3 regions of the Paenibacillus sp. TC-CSREp1 genome follow, and region 2 is predicted to be linked to each of the others. Evidence: a T-box and tRNA genes for the amino acid it is inferred to sense, from the RefSeq annotation. Region 2 holds a T-box; the other regions hold tRNA genes.

Region 1 (7,871 bases), on a different contig from region 2:
TCATCAGCAGTGATAACAGGAGCATCATCGGAACGACAATGCTGTTCATTTGCAAAATAGCCTGCATCCCGCGTCCCAGAAGCAAATACGTGCCAATGAGGGTAATGATCAGGCCCGTTTGATAATGCAGACCCAGATGTTCCATAAAAACAGAGCCTGCTCCCGCAAGCATCACGCTGTTTACACCGATCAGCACAATAAGGGTTACCCAGGTAATCCACCCGCCAGCCTTGGGACCAAACAGATGTTTATTCAGGTCTTCATATGAACGGGAACCTGTATCATGAGCGATCAGCATCATTTTGGTGCCAAGCCAGACAAAAAGCATGGTGGACAATCCGATGGTGATGGTAGCCCACTTGCCATACTGTGTGAAAAATTGCAGTATTTCCTGCCCGGTGGCAAAGCCGGCGCCTACAACGGTTCCGATATAAGTGAATGCAATCTGCAGCACCCGGAATGCCTGTTTCATGTGTTTCCCCTTTCAGGTCCCGGGATTTATTGGACATGCGGGTACCATAGTACAAGGTATGCTTGACCCATAAAAGTCATGACAGCAGGATGAGTCAGATTATGAATTAGCACTGTTATACGGAGGTGTGCCGGATTTCGCTTGAACTTGCAGCCGGATATATGATACTTTAAACCTCATAGGATAGGCTTGGGAGGTCAAATCATGGATATATTAAAACAACGAATTTTAGAAGAAGGAGTCGTCATCTCGGATCAGGTGTTGAAGCTGGATGGACTTCTGAACCATCAGATTGATCCTGCATTAACGATGGAGATGGGACGGCGGTTTGCTGCGCGTTTTCGCGAGAGTGGTGTGACACGAGTGATTACAGTAGAGTCCTCAGGCATTCCAGTTGCTTTTGCCGCAGCGCATGAGCTGGGGGTACCTTTGGTATTTGCCCGTCGCAAAAAAACGCTCTTGGCCGATCCTGATGCCTACTGCGAACGTGTACCCTCCTTTACAAAGGGCATCGTTACGGACATTATGGTGTCTCGCGAATTTATTCATGAAAATGACCGAATTCTGTTCATCGATGATATTATTGCGAATGGAGACGCTGCTCGCGGTGTCATCAAAATTATCGAACGTTCCGGTGCGGAGCTGGTTGGCTTCGGTGTAGTTGTGGAGAAGTGCTTCCAGGCTGGAGCGCGTACGATTCGGGAGCAGGGTATTCCGGTGGAAGCCCTTGTACGCATTCGTTCACTAAATAACGGCACCGTGCAATTTGACGATAACGAAATGTGACATTTTGAAGGAAATAGGGCCTAATTTTCGAACTTTGCCTTTGCATGGCTGCGGATTTCCTTTATAATGAGGGTATGTTAGGGAGAGGAGGCAACACCATGGGGAACCAACCGGCAACAGAACAATTTTTTATTGATAAGCTGGCGGAATCGAAAGTTCATTTTGAACGTGCCCTGGATTGTAAACATACGGAATTCGATGACCTTTATCCCTATATGATTGAACATCCTCAATTTTTCTGGTACAAACGCTATGTTGCCTGGTCAGAACTGCTGACGATTGTAGGCTTGTGTGAAGAGTTGTCCTTCTCTTGGAAAGAACAATTTACACCGCACCAAGTAGAGTACCTTGAAGAACGTGTGATGTCCGCCAAAGTGCTTGATTTTTGGTTCGAGAAGAACGACAGCAAAGAGCACGCGCAGCGGTAACTCTCAGTCGGGACATTTTCTTCGAATGACATGACAGTCCAATACAGTCACGTGAGACCTAAATGAATTTTCATTTAGGTCTCTTTTTGTAAACGAATTTGAATATAGGAGTTTAAAACATGATCAGTGATTCAGAGTTGGATGCCCTGCGATTGTCAGGTGAAAAGGTAAGAGTTGTACGGGACGAGCTGGAGTCTAACGATGTGACTGGCATTGTGGTGGCCTGGGATGATGAACAGGTGCTGATTCGCCGTCAGAATCGTCGTGTGGTGAAGCTGGACCGCCGTTATCGGTATCAGCTGTTCAGTGAGCCTCGTCAAAGTGTTCTGGAGGAATAAAGAAGTTGATTAAGTAAACGATATGCTTGGAATTACCATCATGACCTGGCATAATTGCTGCACGGCCGAGAGAAGATAGGTACAGTGGAAAAATTCGCTGTATTGACAGCCGAAAGGGTGTGCTGCAAGCCATGACATTGATGAATGATAAAGTTCATGCGTACAAGGATCAGATTGGCGCATTAAGTGATGTACTGCCGGATGTGGTGAGATCGTATCACGAGTTTACAGGGGAGTGCTTTCAGCCAGGTGTGCTTGATGCCAAAACAAAGCAGCTGATTGCGCTGGGCATCGGCCTGTTTGCCAACAATGAAGTATGCACGTTCTATCATGTACAGGAGGCCCGCTCCAAGGGAGCGACCGATCAGGAGATTATGGAGACGGTAGCTGTCGCTGGGGCTGTTGGAGGCGGACATGCCTTGTCGCAAGGGGCTATGCGTGTGCAGAAGGCGCTGCATTAGTCCATTATAGACATGTACATGTTCCGAAAATAGAAAGGAGGCTCTGGCATATACCAGGGCCTCTCTTTTGTATGAGATGGATTTTAGATTTTTCCAATCATTTTGTTATACATAAATTGACCTGTAACCCGTCTGGCTGTCACATAACGATCGTTAAAGTAAGGGTTGGAGAGCTTGGTGACGCTGACCCCTTTGCTGCTGGACGCGTGCGCGAATTGACCTCCACCGATGTATACACCTGTATGTGAAATGCCTTTGCCTGTTGTGTTGAAAAATACCAGGTCGCCTGTACGAATATTGGTTTTGGCTACCGGTGTGCCTGCTTTGGCCTGCTGCTGTGAAGTGCGTGGCAGTTCAATGCTGTATTTGTTAAAAAGATATCTCAAGAACCCGGAACAATCGAAGCCAGCCATGGTTGTGCCGCCCCATTTGTAAGGGATGCCTGTCATATTGTTAACAACGGAATTGATTGAGCTTGCCTCTGTGCTTGTTGCCCCGGATGTGAATAGTACAGCAGCTCCAAAAATGGAAATAATCAGTTTTTTCAAAATCAATGTTCTCCCTTCGATGCCTACGGAGTTAGCTAAGGGTTCGGTAGAAGGTTCCCTATATTTCCTATGTATAAGAATAATTCACCCAAAATGGTTCCCCCGTTTTCAATCCTGAAACTCGGCAAATGAATAATTAAGTTTTTGTAACTATTTGAAACTATATTGCATAAATGCGTAAATGTCAAACCCATTTGTAAAGCTTCTTTTCGATTCAATGTTAGCGGAATTATTGATTTTCGTCATAATTTTGTTGAAATTTCGACAGTAAAGATTACAAAAAAGTCATTAATGTTTAAACAGGTTCCGAGTTGGTTATTAAACCGATTTGTCAAGTGTTAAAAGTTGGATGGGTGAATATTAGTATAAAGTGAAATTTGAGCTTTGTTGCATATATTGACAAAATTTATTTTATTGCATATCATAAATTTATTCATACAAATTATGTATTTAATTAGATTTTATTGGTTTGTTCTTGGGGTGCATCAAAGCATACCATGAAATATAAGCCAGTAGGTAGACATGTGAGAGAGCGATCATATTTGTGAATTGGGGAGCGTGTTGTCTTTTGAAAGCAAAAAAATGGGTCACGTTTGTGCTCGCGTGTTCGATGGTTTTTTCTGGAGTGGGAATGGCAATTTTGCCTACAGCAACCGTATCTGCTGCGGATGCCTCAGGTACAACGGCAAGTATGTCTGATATTTTGAAAAACCAACGTCCCGATGGGGGGTGGAGAAAGGATTACAGCCAGACATCAGGTGAGTGGGCCAAATCAACAATTGATAACAAAGCTACATACTCAGAGATTAGAAGACTTGCAAATGAATTCAAAAAAACAAATGATCCGCGATACTCGGCTGCAGCAATCAAGGGCATTAACTTTTTGCTGAACATGCAGTATTCGAATGGCGGGTGGCCGCAGGTTTACCAGAGCTCCGGTTATCATAAACATATTACGTATAATGACGACGCTATGATTAATGTAATGTACATGCTCGATGAGGTCGCGGGGCGCAAAGGAGACTTCTCCTTTATCGACAGTTCACTTGCAAATCGCAGTAAAAATGCGGTGTCCAAAGGTGTGGATGCCATCCTGAATACACAGGTAGTATCCGGTGGCAAGCTTACGGCATGGGGCCAGCAGCATGATTCGAGCTCACTTAAACCAGCGGGAGCCAGAATTTATGAAGTACCTTCATTAACGGCAGCGGAAAGTGTAAACATTGTGAAATTTCTGAAGACCAGACCGGCCAATTCCAGAATTACGGCATCTATCAAAGGTGCAGAAGCCTGGTTTAATAAAGTGAAAATTACAGGTTATCGCTATGAAAGAGCAAATGGGGACAGCCGGATTATTGCGGATTCAAGTGCAGCACCAATCTGGGCGCGTTTTTATGAGCTTGGCACAGACAAACCGATCTTTGTAGGCCGGGACGGGATTGTGAAATACAAGCTTAGTGATATTGAAAAAGAAAGAAGAGGCGGGTATGCATGGTATGGCAGCTGGCCGTCCAAGCTATAATCATGCGGCCGTGAGCTAATCCAGCCCCTGATAAATCTAGCCAGATAATATAAGTGCGAACCGGATATGAACCTGGTTCGCACTTTTGGTTTTATTTTAGTGTTGACAAGAGAAAAGGTGCATGATATATTATTTCTTGTCGCTGATATTAGTTGGTGAGACACAAAATATGCGGTCGTGGCGGAATTGGCAGACGCGCACGGTTCAGGTCCGTGTGGGCTAACCCCCCGTGGAGGTTCGAGTCCTCTCGACCGCATTACGAAAAGGCTCTTTCAGGATCATCCTGAAAGAGCCTTTTATTTTTTGGATCAAGGAATCTTGATTATTCTATGTTCCTGGCTTCCATTTGGGCGTCGTTATACTGTCAGAAATGTAGCAAACGGTGGCGTTTTATAAGGAGGGCGTTATTGTAATGTTATCCATATTCGGACCCTCTGTCCCTGTTGTGACAATTCGAAGGGTGTTCATCCCTGAGTTCATAGGGACTTGAACGGTTTTCTCACCCCATGTAGACCAGCTGCCGGTTGCACTGAAGGGTTCATTGCTAAGCATTTTGGTACCATTCACATAAATGTCGACAGTGCGTGTGCCGCTTTCCAATGCGTAACGAAACTTTACGTTTTTAGTGCCAGTCGTCATGTTAGTAATGTTATTCCATTCAATGGATGAGCCTGTTAGAGCGTTGAAGTTTACATATCCGGTACCCGTGTAACCGGGATAGAGGGCTTCGATAACTGCATTTGTCAGCTGAGTGCTGCTCTCCGCTTCATAGGTTGTGCCTGTGCCTGTAGACGAAGAAGTGTTAGAGAACTGCCAGTAATCGAAGTTGAAAAGCTGACCTGATCCGCTGCCGGTAAAGACTAGAAAGACATTTCGGACCCCTGTTGCCCCGCTAACGGCGGTTTCGACTTCCAGCCAGTTCTGTGCACCGCCAGTAGGCGGGACATTAAGTGTGCCAGCAAGAGGACCGGAGACATTATCCAGACGAATCTCGATTTTCCCTCCACCTGATACAGAAGCAACATGGGCTTTAAAAGTCTGAGCTCCGCTGGAACCAAAATCCGCTTTACTTACCGCGACCCAATCCCCATTGTGTATTTGGGTTACCTGCTGATTGTTTACTGGACCGCCAGGTGCATTCGACTTTTCCGTCTGAATTCCGCCATTCCAGGCAAAGGTCTCTGCTTCGACACGGGTATATGGATTCAGATTGGATAGCTGGGGAACTCCAGCATAATTCGCAGTCACTTCCTGAATTGTACCATTGGTATTGTGCTGCAATTTGTTAATATGTGGTGAGCGATAACCTTTTCCTGAACCATATAGAGCCAGACTGACGGTTTGAGCGTGATACACGACATACCACTCATTATTGAATTGAAAAACCGAATGGTGGTTGTTGCCGCCTGCACCAAAGAATACCCCGGGGTTCTTCAGAAAATGTCCTTCATATGTAAAGGGGCCCATGGGGCTGGAACTTACCATATATCCAATTTCACCTGGTGGAATGTTGGATGGGTGTACGCCGCCAAAGTTAATACAATAGGAGTAATAATACCTGCCATTGTATTTATGAATGCCCGAGTCCTCCAGAATGAAGGGTGCATCAATCGTTGATGCACTGCCAACTACACTGGTCATATCGGCACCGAGTTTGATAACCCGGGCTGTTTTGGGATTGGCTCGTTGCTCCTGAGTGGGGTTCGAGCCGCCGGGAATTCCACCACCTGCATATAAATATCCTGTCCCATCGTCGTCCACGAAAACTGCAGGGTCGAAAAGCCAAACCACGCCTGACATGCCGGGGGTATTCGTTGTTAAAAGAGCTTTGCCAATCGGATCTGTCCATGGCCCGACAGGACTATCTGCCGTTAGTACGCCGATACCGCCAGTACCGTTAGCGAAGTAAAGGAAAAACTTGTCTTTGCCATTTATGTTTTTGACAGCAGCTGCAGGGGCCCAGGATGCGCCAGCCCATTTGGCTATCCCCTGACCACCGTTTGCTCCGTTCGCACCGGCAACGGGAATAGCTCCGTGATCCGTCCAGTTCACCATGTCGGCAGACGAGATAACAAATACGCTTTTTAGATTAGCGAAGGTGTTATCCTTGATGGAGCCATCGCTGTTGTACTCATAATTGTCACTGGACATGTAGAGGTAGACACGTCCGTTATAGGTTAAGGCAAAAGGATCGGCACCGAGATGATGATCGATTAACGGATTTGCATTTCCGATCTGTTTGGCGATAGTGGAGCTTGCAGCAGATGCCTGGTTCATTGGCACACAACTTAGAATTAGTGCAATGACAAGAAACATGATTCCACATAATCTGTGCATCAGGTTTATCCTCCTTGAAAAACGAGTTGATATGTAATAAATAAACCCCGTGCTTCAGCTGATCGGTAAGTAATACCTGCTGAAAACACGGGGCTTGGCTAATTATTGCCTTGATTAAAAAGGGAGAATCCAATGCGGGTTATCAGACTTGTCCTAAACAACACAGTAAAATAAAGAATGATTGCTGTATTTAGGAGGCAGCCGTTACTGTAATATTATCAATATTCGGTCCTTCAGTACCTGTGGTAACGATTCGAAGGGTATTTACACCCGCATTCATAGGAACCTGAATGGTTTTCTCACTCCAGGTGGACCAGCTTCCTGTTGCAGTGAAGGGTTCATTGCTGAGCACTTTGGTGCCATTCACGTAGATATCCAGATTACGAGTACCACTCTCCTGGGCGTAACGGAACTTTATGTTTTTGGTACCTGTTATCGTGTTGTTGATGTTATTCCATTGAATGGCCGAGCCTGTATACGCGTTAAAGTTCACATATCCTGATCCCGTATATCCCGGGTAGAGTGTTTCGATGACTGCATCTGTCAACGTTGTCCCCGTCTCAGCTTCATATGTGGTGCCAGTGCCTACATTCCCGCCTCCAGTGCCACCAGAGAGATTAGCAACAAATGTAGTTACACTCTGTGCAGGAAGCTGAGCTGTGAACGCACCATTGGAAACATTAATGGGTGCAAGACTTGCCAGATTACGACTGCTGTCCGTCACATACGAGGATACAGTGGAGGCATTGCCATTTTGCAGAACAAACCGCTGACTGGTTGCTGAATTGCCGCGGTTAATCGCGACGATGACAACTTTGTTGTCTCCTTTATAAGCCGAAACGTAAGTGTTGGTATCCGGGTTTTTGGTTGCATCTACACGAACATAGCCTGGACGAACAAATTTGGAGAAATGGGCCATGTTGTAACCACGTTTACTGATCGTGCCATCTTCCTTCATAGGTCCGTATTGTCTGCGGAT
Region 2 (7,871 bases):
GCCTTCGGCTGCGACTCATATGATGCGTTGTGAACAGGATCTGATGACGGCTGAAGTGCAGGCTCTTCGCCTTGTTGCCAAGCTGGGGGATGTTCCTGTGCCCAAGGTGCTCGCTTACGATGATTCATTAACGATGGCTCCGGCACAGTATTTTGTTATGGACCTTATGTCCGGAAAGCCGTACAACCAGATCAAGGCTGAATTTACACAGGAAGTACAGGATGGGATTGAGCAGCAATTAGGATTTTACAATCGGCGGATCAATGAGATCCAAGGTGAACAGTTTGGTTATTTTTCGGGCAAGGATAGACAGCGTGCGACGTGGAGAGAAGCTTTTTCCATGTTAATGGAGGATATGCTGGCAGATGGCGAGGCGGCCAAAGTTAATATCGGGATCGATTACGATGAGCTGAGACGTTTGATTGAAGAGAAATCGGATGCATTGGATGAAGTGACTGAATCGGTTCTGATCAGCTGGGATCTGTGGGATGGCAATGTACTGGTGCAGGATAAGCAGATTACAGGCATTATAGATTTTGAACGCTCACTGTGGGGAGATCCGCTTATGGAGCATTATTTCAGCCACTTTAACTACACCCCAGGGTTTATAAAGGGGTATGGCCGGGCAATTACTACGGAAAATGAGCATAAGCGCAGAAGTCTGTACGATCTGTATTTTGATCTGGCGCTGCGCATTGAATGTAACTACCGCCAGTACGATGATCAGGAACATATCCAGTCAACGATTCGTAATATGGAGGAAGGCATCGTACGTTTTAAGCAAAGCTGAGCATTTGGTTTTGCTGTAAACGTTTAAGGTGGTATGAGGCGGGTTTGCCGCTCAAAAACATGAATATGACGTGTTGTATTGACTTTGTGCTTTCGTTTGTATATAATGTTCCCGATATTGTATACATATTTCGATGATAAGGATCAGTAGTGAATTCTGTACATCACAGAGAGTCGGCGGTTGGTGCAAGCCGATTGACAGTAATTTGCGAACTCGCCTTGGAGAAATGCGGTGATTACATGGTTCTATGCCTTGAGTACAGAACGGGAAAGGAAATCCGCATCGGTTAACCGCCGTTACAGGTCTAAAGGGAGTGGATGACGAAGCACGTTCGTCCGCTAACTAGGGTGGTACCACGGGAATTCAACCTCTCGTCCCTAGCGCTGCAAACGCTACGGGATGCTGAGGTTTTTTTGTTGCTTTAAAAGCGCGTATAAACCTGAAGGAGGAATATAGATGAGTGAGAATCACCAGCCGAAGCACGGCTATCAGCCGCAAGTAATGGAGAAAAACTGGCAGCAATACTGGGATGAAAATAAAACGTTTAAAACAGGTGAGGACCCGTCCAAACCGAAGTTTTATGCACTGGATATGTTCCCGTATCCGTCCGGCTCGGGACTGCACGTAGGTCACCCGGAAGGTTATACTGCAACAGACATCGTATCCCGTTACAAACGGATGCGTGGATACAATGTATTGCATCCAATGGGTTGGGACGCTTTCGGTCTGCCTGCGGAGCAGCATGCACTGGATACAGGCGAGCACCCGCGTCATATTACTTTCCGTAATATTGATAACTTCCGTCGTCAGATCAAGTCACTCGGATTCTCGTATGACTGGGATCGCGAAATCAGCACAACGGACCCCGAGTATTACAAATGGACACAATGGATCTTCATCCAGCTCTACAAAAAGGGTCTGGCCTATGTCGATGAAGTGCCAGTCAACTGGTGTGAAGCGCTGGGTACGGTGCTTGCGAACGAGGAAGTTATTGATGGCAAGAGTGAACGTGGTGGACATCCGGTTGTGCGCAAACCGATGCGTCAATGGGTGCTGAAAATTACAGAATATGCAGAGCGTTTGCTCGAGGATCTGGAAGAGCTGGATTGGTCCGAAAGCATCAAGGATATGCAGCGCAACTGGATCGGCAAATCAACCGGGGCTGAAGTTGTTTTTGCGATTGAAGGCCGTGAAGAGGTTATTAAAGTATTTACAACCCGTGCGGATACATTGTTCGGTGCAAGCTTTGCTGTTCTGGCGCCAGAGCATGAACTGGTAGATGTCATTACGTCTGAAGCGCAACGTGAAGCGGTTAAGGCTTATCAGGAGCAGGCTGCTCGCAAGAGTGATCTGGAACGTACCGATCTGGCCAAAGACAAAACCGGTGTGTTCACAGGTGCGTATGCAATCAATCCGGTTAACGGAGCGAAGCTGCCAATCTGGATTGCGGATTATGTACTGGCTGGTTATGGTACTGGTGCTGTAATGGCTGTTCCGGGTCATGATGCACGTGACTGGGAATTTGCAATGCAATTCAACCTGAATATCATCGAAGTTATTGAAGGCGGAGATGTGACCAAAGAGGCGTTTACAGGCGACGGATCACACGTGAACTCCGACTTCCTGAACGGATTGAATAACGCAGAGGCTGCGGCGAAGATGATTGCCTGGCTCGAAGAGCACGGCAAAGGACAAGGAAAAACAACGTATCGTCTGCGCGACTGGCTGTTTAGCCGTCAACGTTACTGGGGAGAGCCGATTCCGATTCTGCATCTGGAGGACGGAACGATGAAGACCGTACCGGAAGATCAGCTGCCGCTGCTGTTGCCGGATATTGATCAGATCAAACCATCGGGCACAGGTGAATCACCACTGGCCAATGTGACGGATTGGGTGAATACCGTTGATCCGGAAACGGGCATGAAGGCTCGTCGCGAAACGAATACCATGCCGCAGTGGGCAGGAAGCTGCTGGTATTACCTGCGGTTCATAGATCCACACAATGACAAGGAACTGATCTCTCAAGAGAAACAGCAGCAATGGCTGCCGGTTGACCTGTACATCGGTGGAGCGGAGCATGCGGTACTTCACTTGCTGTATGCACGTTTCTGGCACAAAGTGCTGTATGATCTGGGTGTGGTACACACCAAAGAGCCGTTCCAAAAGCTGGTGAACCAGGGCATGATTCTGGGTACCAACAATGAAAAAATGAGTAAATCACGCGGTAATGTCATTAACCCGGATGAGATTGTTAACGAATTCGGTGCAGATACACTGCGTCTGTATGAGATGTTCATGGGGCCTCTGGAAGCGACCAAACCTTGGAATGCTAACGGGGTAGAGGGGATGCATCGTTTCTTGTCCCGCGTATGGCGTCTCTTCATTAACGAAGATACTGGCGCGATTAATGATAAAATTACAGCTGACGGTGGAACCGACGAGTTCAAACGAACAACTCATAAAACGATCAAAAAAGTCACGGAAGATCTGGAGCATCTGCGTTTTAATACTGCAATCAGTCAGCTGATGATCTTCATCAACGATGCGTACAAAGCAGATACACTGCCTCGTGAAGCGATGGAAAACTTTGTTCAGCTGCTGTCACCTCTGGCGCCGCATATGGCGGAAGAGCTGTGGAGCCGTCTGGGGCATGAGGGTGGAATTACGTACGTGGCTTGGCCTGAATATGATGAGTCCATGACCGTGGATGCAGAAGTGGAAATTGTCGTTCAAGTTAACGGTAAAATTGTAACCCGCACCACGATCGCGAAGGATCTGGATGCACAGGGTATGCAGGATTACACGATGGAGCTGGCTCCTGTGAAACAGGCGCTGGAAGGCAAGACTGTTCGCAAAGTCATTGCCGTTCCAGGCAAACTGGTTAATATTGTTGCCGGTTAATTTCACTGGCACGAAACACCTCATCCAGCTTGATTAAATCTTCATCATATTTCTCATGTGTTGTGTGAATCAAACTGTCGAATACACCATTCAGGTTGTTTCGCAGCAGGGCAAGTGCCTGGGCGGTTATGCCGCCAGGTACGGCAACACGGGCCTGAAGCTCTTGCGGAGTGTACCCTCCCTCGGTTAACAGCTTGCCTGTTCCGAGCAGCATCTCTCCGGCAAGAGCACAGGCGTCTGCTCGTTTAATACCCGTCAGGCGCACAGCACTTTCGATCCATTCTTCGAGAAAGAATGATATGAATGCAGGTCCGCAGCTGGAGAAGTCGGATGTGATTCGAGTACAGGCTTCATCCACTTGGTAGGGTCTGCCGATATGACTTAACAGAGATTCCAGTACAGAGCGGTCTTCAGCAGTCATTCGTTCCCCGTGGATAAAAAGGGTTGCTCCGCTGCCGACCTGATGCGTAACACTCGGGATCACCTTGGAGACTTTGCAAGGAAGTGAAGATTCCAGATGACGCAGCTGCACGGGGCTGGTGATCGAGACAATTATATGATTGGAATTCACAACAGGCAGGATATCGTCGATAACATGTTTGAACTCCAGCGGCTTTACGCACAGGAAGATGATGTTGCTGCGAATCACCGTCTCCCGATTGCTCTGCGATTCATGCAGACCAGGGTAACGGAGGGATAGCTGCCGTACTTTGGAAGGGGTTCGATTGCTTGCTGCAATCTGACGGGGTTCGAGTGCACCGGATTGGATCAGGGCATAGATCAGCAGACTGCCCATGCTGCCGGTTCCGATAAATCCAACCTTCATTGGTTCAGGCCTCCTTTCATGCTTTACGGTAATGGCGCAGTATCTTCCTTCTATTCTATGCATGAGGTCCTGATTCACATGACATGAATATGCATGAAATTGTTGAAATAAAAAGATTAAACGGTTCGGAAGCACCGCCCGTGTTCGAAATGATATTTATTTTGAATATGAGGGAGAGTGCGAAGAATGAGATGGAATAAAGGCATGACCATTGCTGCAGCAGTGGTTGGGAGCATATTAATATTATGGTCGGGCAGAAGTGAACAGCCGCCTAGCGGCTGGGAACCGATGCAGCTCGGCATCGAGCAGCCGACAAGTACGCAGAATTCTTCTGCTATACAGTCGGCTGCTTTGGTTCAGGAAAACACTGCGGCGGCTGTGTCAGAACAGGACGGCGGGAACGTGCAAAAGCAGGCTGGAATTGGTACCGGTGCTGCTGAGATTAAATTAGAGGCAGGAGATAAGCAGCCTCAGGTTGATCCGGTCGTTGATGCAGCAGTTGAAATAACCGACAATGGCAAAATTAATATTAACGCTGCCTCCGTCTTGAAGCTTACCGAGCTCCCGGGAATCGGACAGAAGAAAGCTCAGGCAATTGTGGATTACCGTAATACACACGGGCCATTTGCGAAGGTCAGCGATCTTACGAAGGTGAAGGGCATCGGCACGAAGATGCTGCAGAAGATGGCTCCATATATACAGATTCAGTAAGTTCGACAGGATAAGATGGGGCAGAGCATGAGGAGGAGACTGAATGAGTACAGTAGAGCTTCGCAAGGATTGGGACACGTATTTTATGGATATCGCGTATATGGTGTCCACACGTTCTCGCTGCCCGCGACGGCATGTAGGTGCGGTGCTGGTTCAAGGGAAAAAGCTGCTGGGAACCGCATATAACGGCGCGCCGATGGGAGTGCTGGACTGTTCCGAGGCAGGCTGCATGATTGCGGAGGAATATGAGCTGGTGGTAACGGATGGCCATGAGGAAATGGTCAAAAAGCAGCGCTGTATTCGTACGATTCATGCGGAGCAGAATCTGCTTTTGTTCACAGATCGCATTGATCGCGAAGGCTCCTCCGTCTATGTAACCGATGAGCCTTGCTGGACATGTGCCAACATGCTGGCAAACAGCGGTGTGACTGAAATTGTTTTTCATCGCTCGTATCCCAAAGATACCAGCAAAGTGACCCATATGATGCAGCAAAAAGGCATTACGTTCCGTAGACTGGACAATTACCAGCCACCACGGGAGACGATGATGACGGTAAGCAACTGACCTAACAGCAAGTTGGGCATGTTGGGGCAGGGAAAGTAAGTGAAAATAAGTGGAAAAGTAAGTGCGGGGAAGAACCTCCGGCAAGCCTGAACAGGCTTCCGGGGGTTTTTGTGTATTTTCTGGCATGGTTCCAGAAGGGAGAGGGGATGGCATGAAGGGCAGACCGCTGCTTTGCTTTACAATTTTTTGGTTGTGCGGAAGCAGTATGGCATGTATGTTGACAGGCTGGGCACTATTTTGGGGTATGGTCGGAGCTGCGGCTTGCCTTCCGCTTGTGCTTCGTTTGCTTCATATTCCTGTGAGCGGATGGTTCAGCATTCTTTTGCTTGCTGCATTCATTGGGGGTACAGTGCAGTGGGAATGGAATGATTCTCGGAATTCGAGCCATCTGCCCCAGTATTTACAGCTGTCTACGGATGGGATTGACGGGTTAAATGCCATCGTGGAGGGAGAGCTTGCTTCAGACGTGCGAGTTGATGGGGATCGGGCAAGTTTTGAGTTACAGCTTTCATCTATTATGGCTCAGGAGGCGCAGTCACAAGCTCTTTCAACTATGATCGATGAGCGAATTATCGTGCAAGTTCGCTTGATGGAAGAGCAGGAGCAGCGTATTGCAGCAGCATGGAAGCGGGGAGACAAGCTTACACTATCAGGCTCCCTGGCCCTTCCGGGTGAAGCAAGAAATTTCGGTGGATTTGACTATCGACAATACCTCAGGACGCAGTATATTCATTGGATGTTTAAGGTGAAAGGTGCTGATTCGGTTACTGCGATGACTCCTCAAGGATGGGAACGGATCAACATATTACGATGGACGGATTCGGCAAGGAAGCTGCTAGGTTCAGCAGTTGACCGGTTGTTTCCTGAGCCACATGCCGGTTACATGAAGGGACTGATCATCGGCATGGCAAAGGATATTGACCCGGGTACGTATGGTCAATTCTCTCAACTGGGACTGACACATATCCTTGCGATCTCGGGCACACATGTCGCGGTGTATGTCGCATGCTTGCTGATGCTGATGTCATGGTTGAGATTGACGAGAGAAACAGCCTTGACTGTCGCACTGATTCTGATTCCGGCATATGTGCTGCTATCGGGATGCTCTCCCTCTGTTATACGCGCAGGCATGATGTCGATGATAGGTTTATATATGGCGAAACGCGGATTAGCCAGAGATGGTCTTCAGATCATCAGTGCAGCTGCTTTGTTGATGATGTGGTGGAATCCGTATTTTCTACTAAATGTCAGCTTCCAGCTATCCTTTCTGGTGACGGCAGGTTTGATGATTTATATGCCGCTCATCAACAGATTGTTCAGCAGGTGGCCCAAGGCACTCGCGGCAACAGCATCGGTAACGGTGACGGCACAGCTGATTTCTTTTCCAGTCACGATTCTGTACTTTAACCAGTTCTCACTGCTTTCTTTTGCCGCTAACTTTCTGCTGGTGTCCTTGATTAGCGCAGTGGTGTTACCCATGGGAACGGTGGCAATGATCCTGTCCTTCGTGTGGTTTCCCGCTGCAAAAATTCTGGCTTGGATTGCGGTTCAGTTGAATCAGATCACTTTTCTCAGCGTGGAATGGATGAACAGCTTGCCTGGTTTTGTCATGATCTGGGCATCGCCTTCTCTGTTATGGATTACGGCCTACTATGCGATCTTGTATGTACTGCTATATTTGCTTCATCAGAGGAGCGGTGGTGATGCACCGCATGATGTAAAAGCAGGAGAAGAGGACACTGCTCCGCTTTATATGGATCGACAAACGGCTGCCGCGACACGTAGTATGCTGGGGCGAACTGCTGCCACGACGGGCATTAAGCTGGCACAGAGTTCTCCTTTTTCTCATTCTGCTGGAACTGAATCGCCAAACATAGCGCGGGTGCATAATCGTATGCAGCTTTCAGCGCAGCATGCTCAGCCTATGCGAACAGCTGGCACAGATGAAGGTTCACTCGCGACGCTCGGGGCCAGTATCGCCTGGCCGGAGTATGCCAGTGCCTTTACAGCCAAAGGTGCGGGATTTTATAGCGAAGTGCAGATCAGCAAGGGCCAACGCTGGTTATGTGGTGTGCTTG
Region 3 (7,871 bases), on a different contig from region 2:
AACCTTTAGCCAATCTTAATGCGGCCGTTGAGCGAGTATAGTATTTTCCATCTTCAATCAACACAAACGTATCCATACTGTCTGTGCTCAGGCCCCCCTTTTCCAGCAACCCCTTAGCCACATCCGATTGAAGTGATGCAAAATGATATTTCCCTTCCGGGTCCCGCCTGATAATCCATTTCGTTAATCCCTGGCAGAAGTGACACACGCCATCCACAAGAACGATCGGGTGCCCCTGATGTTTATCCCTTAAAGCTACTGTCATCATGTTAGCCTCCTCATCTGGCGCTGTTACATTACTTACCCACTTTGAAGCACAACCTTTCTCTTGCAAAAAAAAGAAAAAAAAGCGCAGGCACTGTGCCTACGCTCATATTAGTCAGCCAATTACTCAGCCAATGCTTTTTGCATCCATTCGTCTTCGATCATTTGCTGATGCAGGTCACCTGACCATTGATCCATGCATTTGCAGATGAAATCTTTACGGCATACAGGACAAGGTGTCTTTTGCAGACGGCTGATTGCAGTCATTTTCCATTCCGGTGCTTTGGAGTAGAATACACGGCACTGTGTACCATCTACCAGTTTCATTGTAAATTCGTACAAACCGTCTTTTTCATTTTTGCTGGCTACTTGCAGTTGTGCAATACTTGGTCTATAAGACATGGATATCACCTGTGAATTCAAATTTGGTTCATGCTAATGACACTGACACTTTTCGTACTAAGTCATATTAAAGAAATTTCAGGTCAATGTCAACTCAAGAACGCTCATCCGCCAAACAGAATATCCAGAATGGTGCCGACTTGTCCCTGCTTCTTTCCTTTGAGCACATCCGGATTAAAAACCTCCACATACCCGCAGGACGTGCAGGATACAAACAAATAATGATTATGCTGAATATCAAACACCTTGCTCAGCCCTGCTCCCGACATCGAAACCTCCTTGATGCTGCAATCCGTGCCCCGGCATTTGGTGCATACAAATCTTCTCTCAATCATCTCTTCAATACTCATGACCGTCCCCCCTTATGGAAATGTGTAGCATGAAGTGATAAATATGTAACATGAAAGATTATACTGACTGTTCTGTTATGTAAAAAAGTACGCGCTAACTAGGGGATTTTCCTCCCCAATGTGTCAGATTCAGGTAACCAAGCACCAAGCCCTGCTGAGCTGCCAGCAGGGCTTGGTGCTTGAACATGAGGTATCGCAAGATACCCTGCTCTTTATTTTACGCATGACTCTTGAAGAAGAGCCAACTTATTTGTGCAATCACACTACATTCAGCACAACGTCGATGTTGCCGCGTGTTGCTTTGGAGTACGGGCAGAAGTCATGCGCCTTGCGAGCAAGCTCCTCTGCCTGACCGTGATCGACTCCCGGCATGCTTACATCCAGACGCACGGCCAGCTTGAAGCCATCATCTGCCGGGTCTTTACCGATGGATACGTTGCTCGTTACCACGACATTTTCCAATTTCACGCCTGCTTTGCGGGCTACGTTTGCCAGAGCACTTTCATAACATGCTCCGTATCCGGCTGCAAACAGTTGCTCAGGGTTTGTCCCTTCACCGCCGGCACCACCCAGCTCTTTCGGCATTTTCAGATCATGCTGCAGCACACCGTCCGAAGAAGCTACCGAACCTGTTCGTCCACCTTTTACCGTTGCTGTTGCTGTATATAAAGCTTCCATCAGAATCTCTCCTTCGCTGTTAAAATTTGAACTGCCTACAATTCATTTTAAACCTCTGGCTCGTTTTGAAACGCCTTGACCTTGTTCTTTAATAGCTTTTACATCTATTCTTCAACAGCTTTTAGATCATATTCTTTAACAGCTTTTACATTTGGCTTCATTTCATGCATCCATTTATAACTCTTCACATGATTCCTGTTGAAGCTCCTTCTATACATCCTTCCAAGGCTCTTTTCCTTCATTTTGTCTCAATACATAAAAGTTGCACTAGACAAAAACTATTGAGTGTGTACAATGTAAATATGAACATAAAATTTTAGATATAACCACATTCGTATTTATCACAACTTCACTATTTATATATTCGTTCCAATGCAAGTTATACAAATTCCATGATTTTTTCAGCCGGTAATCGGCCCCCATCTTAATGTAAAGTCAGGTGATCCATCTATGAGTCAACGAAATCCGTTCAATACGCCATCCGGTGAATATGCAACAGCAGCAGTTGCTCCGTCACTAGGTGAAGCGCACAGCTCCATGAAAGTTCCCAAAAATGCAGTCTGGTGGAAAAAATTTCTCGCCTTTGTCGGTCCGGGTTATCTCGTCGCTGTTGGCTACATGGACCCGGGCAACTGGGCTACGGACATCGCAGGCGGCTCCCAGTTCGGTTATACCTTGTTATCCGTTATCCTTATATCCAATATGATGGCTGTAGTCCTGCAATCTCTTGCAGGCAAGCTCGGGATTGTTACTGGACGGGATCTCGCTCAGGCTTGCCGTGAACGCTTCAGCTTCCCTGTAGTTATGATGTTATGGATTCTGTGTGAGCTCGCTATTGCAGCAACCGATCTGGCTGAGGTCATAGGCTCGGCAATTGCCCTGAAACTACTGTTTAATATCCCCATGCTGTATGGGGTGATTATTACCGCTGTTGATGTGCTGATCATTCTTGTCCTGCAAAATAAAGGCTTCCGCGCACTGGAGACCCTTGTCATCGTGCTGATGGCCACCATTGCGCTCTGTTTCGGGATCGACCTCTTTCTGGCGAAACCGGACATGGGCGGTGTACTGCACGGATTCGTACCCAGCAGTGAGCTTTTGCAGAACCCGGCTATGCTCTACATTGCCATCGGCATCATTGGTGCGACGGTCATGCCGCATAACCTGTATCTGCATTCTTCCATCGTACAGACACGTCAGATCGAGCAGACAGCTCAGGGGAAAAGAGAAGCGATTCGATACACCACGATGGATTCAACCATCGCACTGACGCTGGCCCTGTTCATTAATGCAGCCATCCTGATTGTATCGGCGGCAGTATTCCACAGCGCAGGCATGACCCAGGTTGCCGAGATTTCAGATGCATATCATCTGCTGACTCCGCTGCTCGGCACCACCATTGCCAGCATCCTGTTTGGCGTCGCTTTGCTCGCATCAGGTCAGAACTCTACCCTCACAGGTACGCTTGCTGGACAGATCGTCATGGAGGGGTTTCTGAATATTCGTATTCCGGCCTGGCTGCGTCGTCTCGTCACACGGCTGATCGCAATCATTCCGGCCGTCATTGTAACCGCCATTGCGGGCGAACGCGGAACAGAGGAACTGCTGATTCTGAGCCAGGTTATACTGTCCCTGCAGCTGCCTTTTGCCGTTATCCCGCTGGTGATGTTCACGAGTGACAAAAAAAGCATGGGCCCGTTTGTTAATAAACTCTGGCTCAAGGTCGTTTCCTGGATTATCGCTGCGATCATCGTAGTGCTGAACGTGTACCTGATTATCCAGACTATTATGCTGTTCTAACTTATATATAAGCTGAACTAAGGACGTTTACAGTTGCACTCCGATGACAGAATAATCTCAACTTTCAAAAATCCCGTAATATAAAAAAAGGCTGACTCGCCGTCTGGTACGATTACCAACGCGAATCAGCCTTTTTAAGTCTTTCATTTGTTATACAGCCCAGCTGCATATAACCTCTAACTCGACCTGATGTAACCTAATGCTCATATGAACTAAGATGCATCGTTATCAGGTATGAGCAGCGGCAACAGTTCATCCAATGATTTAACCGTCCAGTCTGCACGCTCATGCTCTGACTGCACTGGCTGAAACCTTCCATATCCCTGGAGAATACGAATGGTATGCAGGCCCAGACTACGAGCGGGAACGATATCATTGTCAATCCGATCTCCAATCATCACCGCTTCCTCCGGGGCACAACCAGCCTGTTTCAGGGCAACCGCATACAATTCCGGGTCGGGCTTGGACACTCCTTCTTCTGCCGAGCAGGCCAGTACATGAACATATTTTCGAAGTCCATAACTCTCCAGCCGCATTTCAGTCCCCGGGCTCTGATTCGCAATAATGCCTATGTGATAGTGCTGCGACAGCTGCTTGAGCACCTTGGCTGCAGAAGGAAATGGCCGCTCCAGCTCTTTGTGGAATTTCAGCTTCTCCTGAATCAGTTTGCGGTGACCTTCATCCTGAATGTATGTCCGTATGGCTACCTTCATAGGCCATTGTTCGTAGTTCTGGTAACATTGTGCAAACAGCTCCCGTACATCCTCAATTTTCACAGGATAGTCGTAAGCATTCGCCTCACGCACAAACTGCCCGATAATATCGTCAACAGGCTCCCATTCATCCACCAGCGTATCCCCTACATCAAAAAACAACCACTTCAACCCGGCAATATCCGGCAAGCCAATTCCTCCTTGTACGCCACTCAATGACGATCCCGGGCGCGCATGCTGTATCCATAAAAAAGAAGACTCACGACAAGCATGAGTCTCCTCGGATTCCGTTAGTCCATACCTGTAATTATAACAGGCACCTTACACAGGATCAATCATAAGCTGCTTGCTTCAGCTTCGAGTTTATTGCAACTATTAAGCAAGAATCCAACTTCTCCATTTAACGAATACACAATTTTGTCCGCACCCATGCCCCGATAAATGCCTTTTGGATGACTTTGCTCCGTTATCACGCATAGAGACTTGGATGTCCAGGAGCGAACAATCTGCAGGTAACGGCAAGTCAGGTTCAGACTGTTTTCAAAAATAAATACGTTGCCTACGCTCGTCTGCGGCAAAAACCATTTTTGAGCTGCTGCTGTATTCATACGAATCACATGCTCTACTCCGATCCGGCGGAGCTTGCGCTCCTCACCCGCACTGTTTGTCAGAACGGCAAAAGGCATTTTTTTGTACATTAGCAGCTTCACAAATTTACGTCCAGCTTCATTTGGTGCGGTTACTAAAATCATCTCTGTATCCATCATTCGTTCCTCCCTTGGCGTGAAAAGACAACAAAAAAGAAGCGTGGGGACCAAGGCCTCCGAAACGCTTCTTAAATAATCCATGGCGAAAACGCCATGAACCAGCGTGCGGTTTGTTGCCTCTCCCTTTAACGCTTACGAGGTTAGCTGACGGATTCGGGCGCGAGAGTCGCCCTATTTCCGGCTGTCACCGGAAAATTCACCCCATGGATGTCTGCTGCTGTAATACAGCCCATCCTGTTGGTTCCCCCGTTTTCCACCCACGATGAATGGAAACTCAGCGATTGAAACATCGTTCGTAAATCTTGCATGTAAGACCGATCGATATCATCGTCTGTTTCGTTTTTCAGGTACAATATAATTAAAATTCAAATTACGCTTTGAATCATACACCCGTGCCATGATCATGTAAAGTCCGGGCAGATCACCGAATCGTCAGAATTCCGGCAATAAACTTCAATAATAACGCTTACAATGAGCTTATACGCTATCCAACTCTTCCAAGCTGTCTAATTCTCGCCCGCACAAAAAATTGATCAAGCGAATTGCATTCCTTCTATGAATAAGGTGAGCCGATAAGGATAATAGTGTCCTCCGTAAATTGATTTTGCATTATTTAATTGTATAAAATATAATAAACTTATCAACATAATATGATGGAGGCGATCCCCATGTCAGTCTATGATTACAAAGTAAACACCCTTCGCGGACAAGAGATTGAAATGTCCCAATATCGCGGCAAAGTGTTGTTAATTGTAAATACCGCAAGCCAGTGCGGCCTAACTCCTCAATTCAAGGGCCTGCAGGAGCTGCAGGATCAATTTCAGGATGCTCCTTTCGAGGTCCTTGGATTTCCCAGCAACCAGTTTGCCCAGGAGAAGGGTTCCTCTGATGACATCGCTGAGTTCTGTCAGATGAACTATGGCGTAAGCTTCCCTATGTTTGAGAAGATTGACGTTAACGGTGCCAGTGCTCACCCGCTATTCCAGCATATTACTAAGGAAGCACCAGGTCTGCTCGGCTCCAAGGCCATCAAATGGAACTTCACCAAATTCCTTGTCGATCAGGAAGGGAACGTTGTGAAGCGTTATGCTCCCCAGACTACACCTGATAAAATTGTAGAGGATATTCAGAAATTATTGAAATAAATAACACCCGTTTCTACACTTTGAAAAAAGCTGCCCCAAACCACAGAGCCTCGGTTCTGCTCGGTTTACAGGGTGGCTTTTTTACGCAGCTAATGAAACTTATCTCCGCCCGTTGTCGCCTTTCAGCTGTTATTTATGCAGGATCAAAAGACAAAAAAAGAAGCCTCCCGTACAGGGAAGCTTCCTTCAATAACACTTCATATGATGCGGTCGAGAGGACTCGAACCTCCACGGGCGTACGCCCACTACCCCCTCAAGATAGCGTGTCTGCCATTCCACCACGACCGCATGTCGTAAATTATCGGCAACAGAATTGATTATACCGGAATGTTATCTAAATGTAAAGCATTTATTTAAACACGCCAAAAATCAGTCATATTTCCCCAAATGTGCGCATATCCTGAATCTGATTCCGAAAAAATGCCAAGGCCGCAGTGGAACCAGAATGAATTTCTTGCAGCATCGTATTTTCAAATATTATTTCTAAAGGAGAACAAATTTATTGTCATATTATATAACATATATAATAATAAAGAAGGAAATTTAAGCTTTTTTCAATACAAACCATTGACAAAACACGGATAATTATGTGAATATATATATCATATAATTCGGATTTAAGCACATAAGATTTAGAAAAGAGTATTTTATGTAAGATAAAATAACACAAACAAGCACTGGAGGCGAAAGATCGTGAACCGTGGCAATAAGCTGCTAGATTACGTGAAGCTGCTTGATCCTTCTGTTCAGGTTGGAGGGTTCTCCCATTTCTTCGGCATGGATACACATATCAAGGAAGGAACCATCCGTACAGCCGAGGATCTTGAATCGTTCATGCGCTGCCAGCTGCATCCCAGTCTGGTTCGTCTTGAAGGTATGGCCATCAAAGGCATATATACCGCAATCGATCACAAAGACACTTGGCGCATCGCCCTGATCGACAAGCTTGTTCACGTGCAGCGAACACCTGCCGAGCTTAGAGAACAGGCAGCTACCATCGGCAAACGTTTAATCAAGCTATCTCACGCCCTGCATCCCTGGATCGACTTCAAACCGCTTGAACAGATTTTCACCAAATACAGCTCCGTCGGCTGTCTCCCCACCGTTCACGCCTGGATTAACCACCACCTCGACATCCCCGTCGAAGAGGCGGTCCTCGGTTATCTGCATTCAGCCATGTATGCCTGTATATCCGAAGCCTCCAAAGCTATTCCTCTAAGTGAGAATGTCACCAAGGAGCTGCCCGGTCGCCTGACCACAGACCTTGAGCACGAATGGAAGACCGTGAGTGCTTCTTCTCCAGATGGACACATGCACCCTGCATCGCTGTCTATGAAGACGTTATTCCCCAGCTTCCATATGCTCGGAGCCGGGCTTCACGCTTACAGAGCTTGAGCCCCTCCCCACCAGCCCTTTCTTGATTCCATTCAAAAACACGCCGCAACCCCCTTGCTGGCGTGTTTTTTCGTTTATGAAAGCTTGCTACATATAGCCTTGGAGGCCCACAAATGGCGTATATACGTCATTTTAATTCAAAAAATACACTTATTTCCGTATTTTTTAATTGTTAGATGACGGATTTGCGTATATAATGGAGATTACAGCTCGCATTTCTATTCAGTTTACACGAAGAAACGCCTGCTGAATACTATAATTCCACTCAGGGGTGAACCCTTTTGAACAAGAAGAAACCCGTCACTCCGTTCGGTTGGGCTATCAAACGGCGACTAACGGAACTGCAGATTGACCAAA

What was found. The T-box of region 2 lies ahead of leuS (leucine--tRNA ligase). A T-box ahead of a tRNA ligase gene usually reads a tRNA of that ligase, here a tRNA-Leu.
Region 1: it encodes a tRNA-Leu, which carries the amino acid that the T-box ahead of leuS (leucine--tRNA ligase) is inferred to sense. The anticodon was not compared.
Region 3: it encodes a tRNA-Leu, which carries the amino acid that the T-box ahead of leuS (leucine--tRNA ligase) is inferred to sense. The anticodon was not compared.

The regions. Positions count from the first base shown of each region.
Region 1 covers NZ_JBNOKM010000009.1:162,829-170,699, forward strand. The annotation lists gene ACQSGY_RS15565 (YkvI family membrane protein) at 1-472, opposite strand, end outside; gene ACQSGY_RS15570 (xanthine phosphoribosyltransferase) at 677-1,258, shown strand; gene ACQSGY_RS15575 (hypothetical protein) at 1,357-1,686, shown strand; gene ACQSGY_RS15580 (hypothetical protein) at 1,806-2,024, shown strand; gene ACQSGY_RS15585 (carboxymuconolactone decarboxylase family protein) at 2,156-2,485, shown strand; gene ACQSGY_RS15590 (C40 family peptidase) at 2,569-3,033, opposite strand; cyclic di-AMP (ydaO/yuaA leader) riboswitch at 3,039-3,170, opposite strand; gene pelA (pectate lyase) at 3,665-4,555, shown strand; tRNA gene ACQSGY_RS15600 (tRNA-Leu) at 4,727-4,811, shown strand; gene ACQSGY_RS15605 (carbohydrate-binding protein) at 4,946-6,871, opposite strand; gene ACQSGY_RS15610 (carbohydrate-binding protein) at 7,083-7,871, opposite strand, start outside.
Region 2 covers NZ_JBNOKM010000001.1:510,954-518,824, reverse strand. The annotation lists gene ACQSGY_RS02540 (phosphotransferase family protein) at 1-790, shown strand, start outside; T-box leader at 915-1,172, shown strand; gene leuS (leucine--tRNA ligase) at 1,247-3,691, shown strand; gene comER (late competence protein ComER) at 3,672-4,517, opposite strand; gene ACQSGY_RS02525 (ComEA family DNA-binding protein) at 4,704-5,228, shown strand; gene ACQSGY_RS02520 (deoxycytidylate deaminase) at 5,272-5,793, shown strand; gene ACQSGY_RS02515 (ComEC/Rec2 family competence protein) at 5,945-7,871, shown strand, end outside.
Region 3 covers NZ_JBNOKM010000021.1:14,376-22,246, reverse strand. The annotation lists gene ACQSGY_RS25740 (thiol-disulfide oxidoreductase DCC family protein) at 1-265, opposite strand, end outside; gene ACQSGY_RS25735 (hypothetical protein) at 388-666, opposite strand; gene ACQSGY_RS25730 (zinc ribbon domain-containing protein) at 771-1,016, opposite strand; gene ACQSGY_RS25725 (organic hydroperoxide resistance protein) at 1,275-1,694, opposite strand; gene ACQSGY_RS25720 (Nramp family divalent metal transporter) at 2,145-3,494, shown strand; gene ACQSGY_RS25715 (HAD family hydrolase) at 3,707-4,423, opposite strand; gene ACQSGY_RS25710 (hypothetical protein) at 4,543-4,974, opposite strand; cyclic di-AMP (ydaO/yuaA leader) riboswitch at 5,089-5,264, opposite strand; gene ACQSGY_RS25705 (glutathione peroxidase) at 5,643-6,119, shown strand; tRNA gene ACQSGY_RS25700 (tRNA-Leu) at 6,325-6,407, opposite strand; gene ACQSGY_RS25695 (urease accessory protein UreF) at 6,813-7,514, shown strand; gene ACQSGY_RS25690 (XRE family transcriptional regulator) at 7,796-7,871, shown strand, end outside.